One region of the Photobacterium sp. NCIMB 13483 genome, then DNA from elsewhere that is predicted to be linked to it. Evidence: predicted binding sites of a transcription regulator. Region 1 holds the regulator's gene; the other holds the start of a gene.
What was found. Region 1 encodes PurR, which represses purine synthesis genes. Its sites were predicted from a motif close to TNANGNAAACGTTTNCNTNA; they were not measured.
Positions count from the first base shown of each region.

Region 2: a site for PurR is predicted at 1,926-1,945, ahead of purE (5-(carboxyamino)imidazole ribonucleotide mutase). Genes of this name have one in related genera too.

Region 1 covers NZ_PYLV01000011.1:9,225-14,064, forward strand. Annotated here, with positions in the region: gene C9I86_RS10420 (carboxymuconolactone decarboxylase family protein) at 1-324, opposite strand, end outside; gene C9I86_RS10425 (TfoX/Sxy family DNA transformation protein) at 805-1,392, opposite strand; gene purR (HTH-type transcriptional repressor PurR) at 1,759-2,763, opposite strand; gene C9I86_RS10435 (heme ABC transporter ATP-binding protein) at 3,143-3,934, opposite strand; gene C9I86_RS10440 (iron ABC transporter permease) at 3,931-4,840, opposite strand, start outside.
Region 2 covers NZ_PYLV01000033.1:764-5,603, reverse strand. Annotated here, with positions in the region: gene C9I86_RS18410 (topoisomerase DNA-binding C4 zinc finger domain-containing protein) at 1-191, shown strand, start outside; gene C9I86_RS18405 (5-(carboxyamino)imidazole ribonucleotide synthase) at 254-1,372, opposite strand; gene purE (5-(carboxyamino)imidazole ribonucleotide mutase) at 1,372-1,860, opposite strand; gene tsaC (L-threonylcarbamoyladenylate synthase type 1 TsaC) at 2,054-2,611, shown strand; gene hemF (oxygen-dependent coproporphyrinogen oxidase) at 2,615-3,535, shown strand; gene aroE (shikimate dehydrogenase) at 3,616-4,437, shown strand; gene C9I86_RS18380 (DUF1488 domain-containing protein) at 4,444-4,707, shown strand; gene C9I86_RS18375 (gamma carbonic anhydrase family protein) at 4,733-4,840, opposite strand, start outside.

The DNA of each region.
Region 1 (4,840 bases):
GTGATCAGAAGATTGCCAGTGTGCAAGTGCTTTAATTTTTTCTAATGAATGGCAGCGCTCTGCTAATTTCATGCCGTTAGCGTCAACACAGAAAGCACAATCATTTAGTTGTGATACTCGTACACAGACTAATGAACGTATCACTGCATCAATCGGTGATTTTTTACGATCAAGGTAACCAAAGAACAAAGCCACTAACCAGAAAAGCACTGGTTTTTGTCCCCATAGTTTCGCGGGATTGAGAATATTGCCAAAATGGCGTTTTTGAAGCCATAGCAAAGGTTTGACCCATAATGAGAATGTTTTTTTGGTTAATATACGCAAGGTATGTCCTTATTAAATGAGAATCACATCGACTCTTAAGTAGCAAGACCGAGGGAAGTGATATTGTATTTCATTTAATGACAAAAATTTTTATTATTCAAAAAATTATTAGATATAACAAAGAACAAATAACAATAATGAATGTATGAATTGTTACATTTTATGTGGTGAATGATGCTTTAGTGTGGTATTGGATAAATATTCGTTCAAGAACGTTAAAAATACGTTTTTATGAAGGATGTATCTATGATTTTCGATATAAAGAATAAACAGGATCTTGGATAACTATTTTTTCATGGAATGTGTATTTTTAATTGTGCTGTATAATTAATGTACACAGTAAGATGTGTTCAGAGGAAGTGCAGGTTCAAGTAAGGATAGTTTGGAAAGATTATATGCAGATATCGAATAAAATAAATTAAAGAGGCACTGAGCCTCTTTATTCTTAAGCGTCACTTAGCCAGTTGACGAATATATTTATTATAGTTTTGCGAGCAGTTCGTTACGTCTACTTTCTGGTATTACAGACCAATGTTGGCCATGTATAGCACCTTCTAGAGCCCATAATAATTCTAAACTTAATGATGCCTCTTGTGTTTTTTGTAATGCCTTATAGGCGTTGAGTGCACCAAGATCGTATAGTTGATCAATAGTTTGAATACCTGCTTTTTTGAGCATTCTTTCATTTGATAGGCGTAAGTTAGGTAAATCTTTTATCCTAGCTGGCGCGCAACATTCTTTTGCTTTTTTATCAGCAAGTGCTGCTTCAAGAGAATATTTAGCTTGCTCTATTATTTTTTCAGGTTCTTCCCACCATTCATCAAGAATTGCGTAATGTTTAGTTATTACAGGAAACCCACGTTTCTTATAGATGTACGGTTCTAATCCCGCTTGTTGAAACTCCTCTTCAGTTTTAGCGTTTGCTCTTAGGTGAAGTTTATTATTAACCACAAGTGCGAACATTGCTTCGCCTGCGAAAATACCAAAGCCACCAAACATAGAACGCGATTTAACATTACCTAAATGGTCTAATAATTTTAATGAGTTTTTTAATATTGGTTTATCCATACTTCTACTCGGTGAATAAATGAGTGTCACCTAACATTAAAGTAGTCGTAAATTGACTTATTATTAAAGTTATTTACGAGAGAATTTTCCTACTCTAAATCATCCATGTATCACTTTATAAATAATATTATCAATATAGAAGTATTATTTATAATTTGTAAGTCTTTTGCTTACTATTATATGTATTTACAAGACCTATTATATTCGATCTTTTAAAAAGGTAAGTTTTAATATTAATTAAAGCTGATGAATCTGTGAGTTTGTTCATGTTTTTGAGAATAAGATATTTTTTGTAGGATCATCGAGCGAAATTCATTAGCTATAAAAAAGCCAATAAAAATATTGGCTCAATCAAAAGGGGGCGTGTTAGCGTAAATCCTTTACTGACTTGCGCTCAACGATGGCTGGCGTCATTTCAAAGATTTGAGGTTCATGATCTTTGTTCTTCATGCGTTCCATTAAAATCTTAATGGCGGTTTTACCTAAACGACGCTTTGGCTGATGGATAGTTGTTAATGGTGGCGCGAAGTAAGGCGCAAGATCAATATTGTCGTAGCCAATAATTGAAATATCACCAGGAACGCGTAACCCTGCTTGTTCAAAAGTACTGATCAGTGCCATTGCCATAATATCATTGAAACAGAAAATGGCGGTTGGGCGATCTGTCATTGCAATATACTTCTCAGCAGCTTCAACGGCTGAATCACACTCAAAGTCACCTTCAAGAATCCAGTTTTCGTTAACCGCTAAGTTTGCTTCTGCCATTGCTTTATTAAAGCCTTTTAGGCGTTCACGACACGTTGATTTATCGTTGTGGCCTGATAAACAACCGATACGGCTATGACCATGATCGATAAAATACTTAGTCGCAATGTAGCCACCTTGCTCAGCATTATCCTGAATTTTATCAGTATGTGGGCTTTCTGGACCCCAATCCATCACTACCATTGGTAGGTCTTTTTGACGCTCAAGTAGATCCAGTAATTTCTGATCAAGATCAGAACACATTACCAATAAGCCATCGACACGCTTTTCTGCAAGCATGCGCAAGTAATCATATTGCTTAGAAAGGTTACCTTCAGTGTTACATAAAATGAGCGTGTAACCTTCACGGTAGCAATACTCTTCAACACCATGTACAACCTCAGCAAAAAAAGGGTTGGTTGACTTAGTGACTAGCATGCCAATTGTACGGGTTGTATTACATTTTAGGCTACGCGCAACAGCACTTGGTGCGTAGTTAAGCTCTTCAACAGCAGCAAGTACTTTTTTCTGTGTTGCTTCTGCGACAAAGCGCGTTTTATTGATCACGTGTGAAACTGTTGTAGTTGAAACGCCAGCCATACGTGCAACATCTTTAATGGTTGCCATATTTATTCTTCTAATAATGGGTGCTAGAGATGTTTCTAGCTAATCGTGAGGTACCAAATTGAGTAATTACTGAGATGAATATAATTCAATGTTTTTCGGTAAAGTCTCTCGTTAATTATTCAATTTGGCACCAATAATGTGTCTACTGCATACTTAAATAGTATTAACACTAAAAGCCGCATTTATTCGCGGCTTTATAATTATTGCATATTTTTCAAGTGTAATCGCTTGCGTTCACATTTTACTGAGTGTTACGCGTAGTGCAACGTTTCAATTGTCTGGGAGTAAATTATTTGATAACTATCAACAAAAAATCGTAAATTTCAGTAATTTTACTGAAATTTACAAGAGATAATCAAAAAGACGATGAACTTTAATACTAGGATAGTAGATAAGGATAACCATGAACAGGGTGGGGATGTACGGAAATGTTCCAACCGTAGACATTGTTAATTATTTCAGGCTGTAATGCTTGCCATGGTGATCCATCGGCTTGAATCTTACCGTGTTGAATAATGACCATACGTTGAGCATATTGCGCAGCTAAGTTGAGGTCATGTAATACGATGATAACCGCGGCACCTTTTGCTGCCATGGTTTGTGCCATTTGTAGCGTTTTATGCTGGTGGGCGAGATCTAAGGCAGATGTTGGCTCATCTAACATTAGAATACATTTATCATCAGCTTGACTGAGTTGTGTTAGCACGCGTGCGAAATGGATTCGTTGTTTTTCACCCCCTGATAACGTGGGATATAAGCGTGGTGCAAGATGAAGAACATCAGTATTACGCATGGTTGTGAGGGTGATATCGTCAATTTCTTGGCGTGACAAACATAGCGGCATAGTGCCAAGTTCAACCACTTCTTTACAGGTAAAGGCGAAAGACAGCGAACTGTGTTGCGGTAAAATACCTAAATGACACGCCAGTTCAGATCGTTGCCAATCTTCAATATCGCGATTAAAAAATGTAACCTGCCCACTTTCAGGTGTTATTTCACCGCAGAGTATTTTAAGTAACGTGCTTTTTCCTGCGCCATTAGGCCCAAGTAGCGCCGTTATTTCACCCGCTTTTATATCAATATTAAAGTCATCTAATAATACTTTTCCTGCCAATGTTAATTGCAAATCACGTGCCGAAATGACAGTTGGGCGTGCAGAGGTTACCGTCATGCGATTCTGCCTTTTTGTTTATTCAATAGATAAATGAAGAATGGAGCGCCTAAAATAGCGGTAATAATACCAACGGGGAGTTCTTGTGGTGCAAAAGCACTACGCGCGATCATATCTGCGACAAGTAAAATTAAAGCACCTAGAATAGCTGAGATTGGCAATAATGTTTTATGATTAGGGCCTGAAATCATGCGCCCTAAATGGGGGATCACCAGACCAATAAAGCCAATAGGACCTGTAATAGCAACGGTAATCCCCACACCAGCAGCACATACAATAATTAAACTGCGCTTTAGATGTTGAACATTAACACCCATATGACGAGCTTCAGCTTCTCCTAATAAAAAGGCGTTCAATGCATTAGCTTGGCGATAACAATAATAATAGATAACAATGAGGCTCACAAAGGCAAGACAGATACTTGACCAAGTCGCCCCTGCAAGTGATCCCATTGACCATAATGAAAAATCACGTAGCGCTTGATCATCGGCAATATAGTTAAGTAGCCCCAAACCAGCACCAGAAATAGCACCAATTGCGACACCTGCTAATAGCATTACCACGACAGATGTACCGTTTTTATCGGTGCCAAGGTGATACACCAAATATGTGCTCAGCGCGCCACCCAAAAAAGCGAAGAAGGGCACAGCGCCAATGTTCATTAATAATGGATATTGCGTCATTAACGGGGTAAACAAAATGATCGCAAACGCCGCGCCTAGGCCTGCTCCTCCTGAAATACCAATAATACCTGGGTCTGCGAGGGGGTTACGAAATAAACCCTGTAGAACAGCACCGCAAATAGCCAGTATTGCCCCGATAGCAATACACAATAATGTTCGTGGTAGACGTATTTGATGGATCACGAGATTAATATGAGCGGCAAGCTGATGGTCTCCAGGTAAT
Region 2 (4,840 bases), on a different contig from region 1:
CACGTTATGGCAAACTGTTTTATGCGTGTGATAAATATCCACAATGCCGCTTTGCGGTCAACAATAAGCCTGTTGTTGGCGTTTGTCAGCAGTGTGGTTTTGGGTTGTTGATAGAAAAGAAATTAGCGAGTGGCATTAAATTACAATGTGCTGATCGTAAATGTAATGCTTATCAGGATACTGAAAAATAGCGATAATATTGAATAATATCAATAAGCCTGCATTACGATGCAGGCTTTTTTGTTTGCGGTATTTAGCGTGGTAATGTCGGAAAATCTTGTGGTGATAATTGCTGCCCTAACAATATTAATTGGTATTGCAGTTGTTCGGGTGTTGCAGCGCAAATATTGATATGCCCCATTTTCCGGCCAGCTCGTTTTTCTTTGCCATACCAATGCACATGACAGTTTTCTAAAGCCAATACCGCCCTCGGTACGTTATCTTGTCCTAAAATATTGAGCATGGCGCTTGGACGAATAAGCTCGGTGCCACCTAATGGCAAGTCACAAACCGCACGAAGATGGTTTTCAAACTGACACGTTTGTGCCCCTTGTTGCGTCCAATGGCCTGAGTTATGAACGCGAGGTGCAATTTCATTGACCAATAAATCACCATTAACTTCAAAAAACTCTAAAGCTAATACGCCAATATAATTAAGTTGTTCAGCAACCGCGGTAAACATCTGTTGCGCTTGTTGTTGCAGTGTGGTGTCACCAACAATGGCTGTTGAAAGGCTGAGTACGCCATCAGTGTGTACATTTTCACTGAGGGTATAGGTTTTAATCTCACCTATAGCATTACGAACCCCAATTAAAGACACTTCGCGATCAAAACCTATCCATTTTTCGGCCACAATCGCCTGGTTATTGGTTACAGCAATGCAGTGCACCATTTCGTTCCATACTGATTCAATTTGATCGTGAGTTTTTAAGCGCCATTGGCCTTTGCCGTCATAACCGCCTAAAGCACTTTTTAGCACTATAGGTAGGCCTAAGGTCGTGATAGCGGTATCGAGATCTGCACGAGTATTAATAACAAAATAGGGCGCATTGGCAACGTTGGCATGATCTAATAATGTTTTTTCGATACGACGATCGCCACCGACCTTGATGGCATCTGGATGAGGCTTAAATTTACCACTTGCGGCGCAGAGCGATAAAATATCTGAGGGTATATGTTCAAATTCAGCAGTGATCACATCGACAGTAGCAATGGCTTCAATCAGTGAGAGTGATTGGCGTTGTTGAGTCAGTGGGTGTACAACATTAGCACTAACAACATCATAGGCGATGACAGTAATATTTAATGGTGCACCAGCTAACGCCATCATTCGTGCTAACTGCCCAGCACCCAGTACTAATACTTGATTCATTACGCATCCTCAGTAGGATTTGGGTTATCAAGTACGGTATCTGTTTGTTGTTGTCGGAACGCTTCCACTGCGGCTAAAACTTCGGGGTTATGCGTGGCAATTATTTGGGCAGCTAATAATCCTGCATTCGCAGCACCCGCTTCACCAATCGCGAGCGTGCCAACTGCAATCCCTTTTGGCATTTGTACTATCGACAGCAATGAATCCATGCCCTTTAAAGCGCGAGATTGAACGGGAACGCCTAGCACTGGCAAACTGGTAAAAGCGGCAGTCATACCGGGTAAATGTGCCGCACCGCCAGCACCAGCAATAATGACACTAATACCACGGCTACGTGCTGTTTCAGCGTATTCCGCTAATAGGTGAGGAGTTCGGTGGGCTGAAACCACTTTAGTTTCGTAGGCAACATTGAAGCGTTCTAGCATTTCCGCTGCATGTTGCATGGTTGGCCAATCAGATTTTGATCCCATGATAATTCCAACTTTCATTCCAATCTCCTATAGGTAATGAACAACTAAAGTGTAACTTACGCCATTATACGGTGATTTAGCGCAAAGGAAAACGTTTGCGTTGGTAAAGTTACGCTATGATTAACCATCAATGGTGTTGTTACGCATGTGTCGGTATGATGATTACCATAACTAAAAATAAAATATCAGCTGAATAAAAACAGGGGAATTTGTGGCAAATATTACACAAGTCGTTACAGCACTAAAGCAAGGTCAAGTGATTGGTTACCCAACAGAAGCTGTGTTTGGTGTCGGTTGTGATCCTGATAATCAACAGGCTGTTAATAAACTATTGGCATTGAAACAACGGCCAATGGAAAAAGGTTTGATCTTAATTGCCGCTGATTATGAGCAGTTATTGCCGTATATCGATGATAGCCAATTAACACCGCAACAAAAACAAGCGGTGTTAGCCTCATGGCCAGGGCCTGTTACGTGGGTAATGCCAACTAAAGCCAATGTTCCTGTTTTTTTAACGGGCCAGTTTTCGACCATCGCAGTTCGAGTGACCGCGCATCCGTTAGTTCAACAACTTTGTCGTGAATTTGGTAAACCGATAACCTCAACCAGTGCTAATTTAACCGGACTTGAGCCGGGGCGTACAGTGGCTGATGTAGAACAACAGCTAGGGGATAAACTAGCTGCAATATTGAATGGTGAGACGGGAGGACGCAATAATCCTTCTGAAATTCGTGATGCCCAAACGGGTAATATTTTCCGTCAGGGGTAATCCATGATTGATCGTAACCAGATAGATCTAAATAAAACTGCCGTAAAAACTTTTTTGCTTCAACTTCAAGACACTATTTGTCAGGCTTTGGCACAACAAGATGGCGGTGCTGAGTTTGAACAAGATCAATGGCAGCGCGAACAAGGTGGTGGTGGTCGTAGTCGTGTATTACACAATGGGGCGGTATTTGAGCAAGCTGGGGTTAATTTCTCTCATGTTTATGGTGATGAGATGCCAGCTTCTGCAACCGCTCATCGTCCAGAACTTGCGGGACGACGGTTTGAAGCCATGGGGGTATCATTAGTGATTCATCCTCATAATCCTTATGTGCCGACATCCCATGCTAATGTGCGATTTTTTATCGCAGAAAAAGACGGTGAAGCGCCGGTGTGGTGGTTTGGTGGTGGGTTTGATTTAACGCCTTTTTATCCGTTTGATGATGATTGTCAGCATTGGCATGATACTGCGAAAGCGATCTGTGCGCCGTTTGGTGATGATGTTTATTCACAGCATAAAGCATGGTGTGATAAATATTTCTTTTTACCCCATCGTGATGAAACGCGAGGTATTGGGGGGCTGTTTTTTGATGATCTCAACCTATGGGGCTTTGAAAAATGCTTTGCTTATACTCAAGCGGTTGGTCATGGTTTTATTGATGCTTATATACCGATTGTTGCTCAACGGTATGGGTTACCTTATGGTGAACGTGAGCGTGAATTTCAGCTTTACCGTCGTGGGCGCTATGTTGAATTTAACTTAGTCTATGATCGTGGCACTCTGTTTGGTTTGCAAAGTGGTGGTCGTACTGAATCTATTTTAATGTCGATGCCACCTTTAGCGCGTTGGGAATATTGTTATCAACCCCTGCCAGATTCGGCAGAAGCACGTTTGAGTTGTGATTACCTTCACCCTCGAGAATGGTAAATTGGCAGCAGCAATGTTTGGCAGTAATTTCATCCAGTGGTAGGGTCGATATATCGGCCCTTTTATTTGAGTAATGGACTATGGACAAATATATCGTGGTGGGCAATCCCATCAATCACAGTAAATCTCCTTTCATTCATACCCTTTTTGCCCGTCAAACCAGCCAGAAGATGGAATATTGTAGTCAGCTAGTGGCACTCGATGGCTTTGTAACTGCAATGGATGCTTTTTTTGCCGATGGTGGTAAAGGCTGTAATATTACAGTGCCTTTTAAAGAACAAGCCTTTGAGTACGCGACCCAACTTACGCAACGGGCTCAATTAGCGGGTGCAGTAAATACGTTAAAACGCCTCGATGATGGCGGTATATTAGGTGATAACACCGATGGTGAAGGCTTGGTGCAGGATTTATTGCAACAACAGGTCGCACTGAAAGATAAACGTATTTTATTAATCGGTGCTGGCGGTGCTGCGCGAGGGGTGATTTTACCTTTATTAGCTCAGCAGCCACAGACACTCATTATCACTAATCGAACGTTGACCAAAGCCCAACAGTTAGCCGCACTATTTACCGAATATGGTGATATTGAAGCGTTATCTTTTGATGCTTTAGGTGAGCAGAGTTTTGACGTGATCATTAATTCAACTTCAGCGAGTCTGAGTGGTCATGTTCCTGCCGTGCCAACAGCTGTTATCGGTCAACATACCTGTTGTTATGACATGGTCTACGGTTCAAGTGTGACGGCATTTAATCTCTGGGCGCAACAATACAATGCGCTTAAAACGATTGACGGTTTAGGAATGTTAGTCGGACAAGCCGCAGAAAGTTTTATGCTATGGCGAGGATTACGCCCAGGGGCTAAACAAGTACAACGTGAATTAAGACGCCTTTTACAAGAGTAAAATTACATGAACCAAAATATATTATTTGCTGATATTCAAACTTGGCATTCAGATCAGCAAGCTATTCACTTTCCAGCCCAGCAAGGTGGCGCACTGATCAATTGTTGGTTGCCATTATCATGGTTACAACAGCAAAGTGAATGCGCATTATCAACACCAGAAGCTATTATCACGACTTTTATTGAATATCGATTTGATATTGAAGATATTGCTGAAGCCATGATTGAGGATGAAGATTTTAATGATAATGGCGATATTGTTATTAAATAAATAGCATCACCACGACCAGGTATAATTATTGGCTAAGGTATTCATCCTTTAATTGAACATAATTAGTTGCTGATTGAGTTAATGACATTAATTCTTGTTCTGTCAGAGGCCGGATTTGTTTAACAGGACTTCC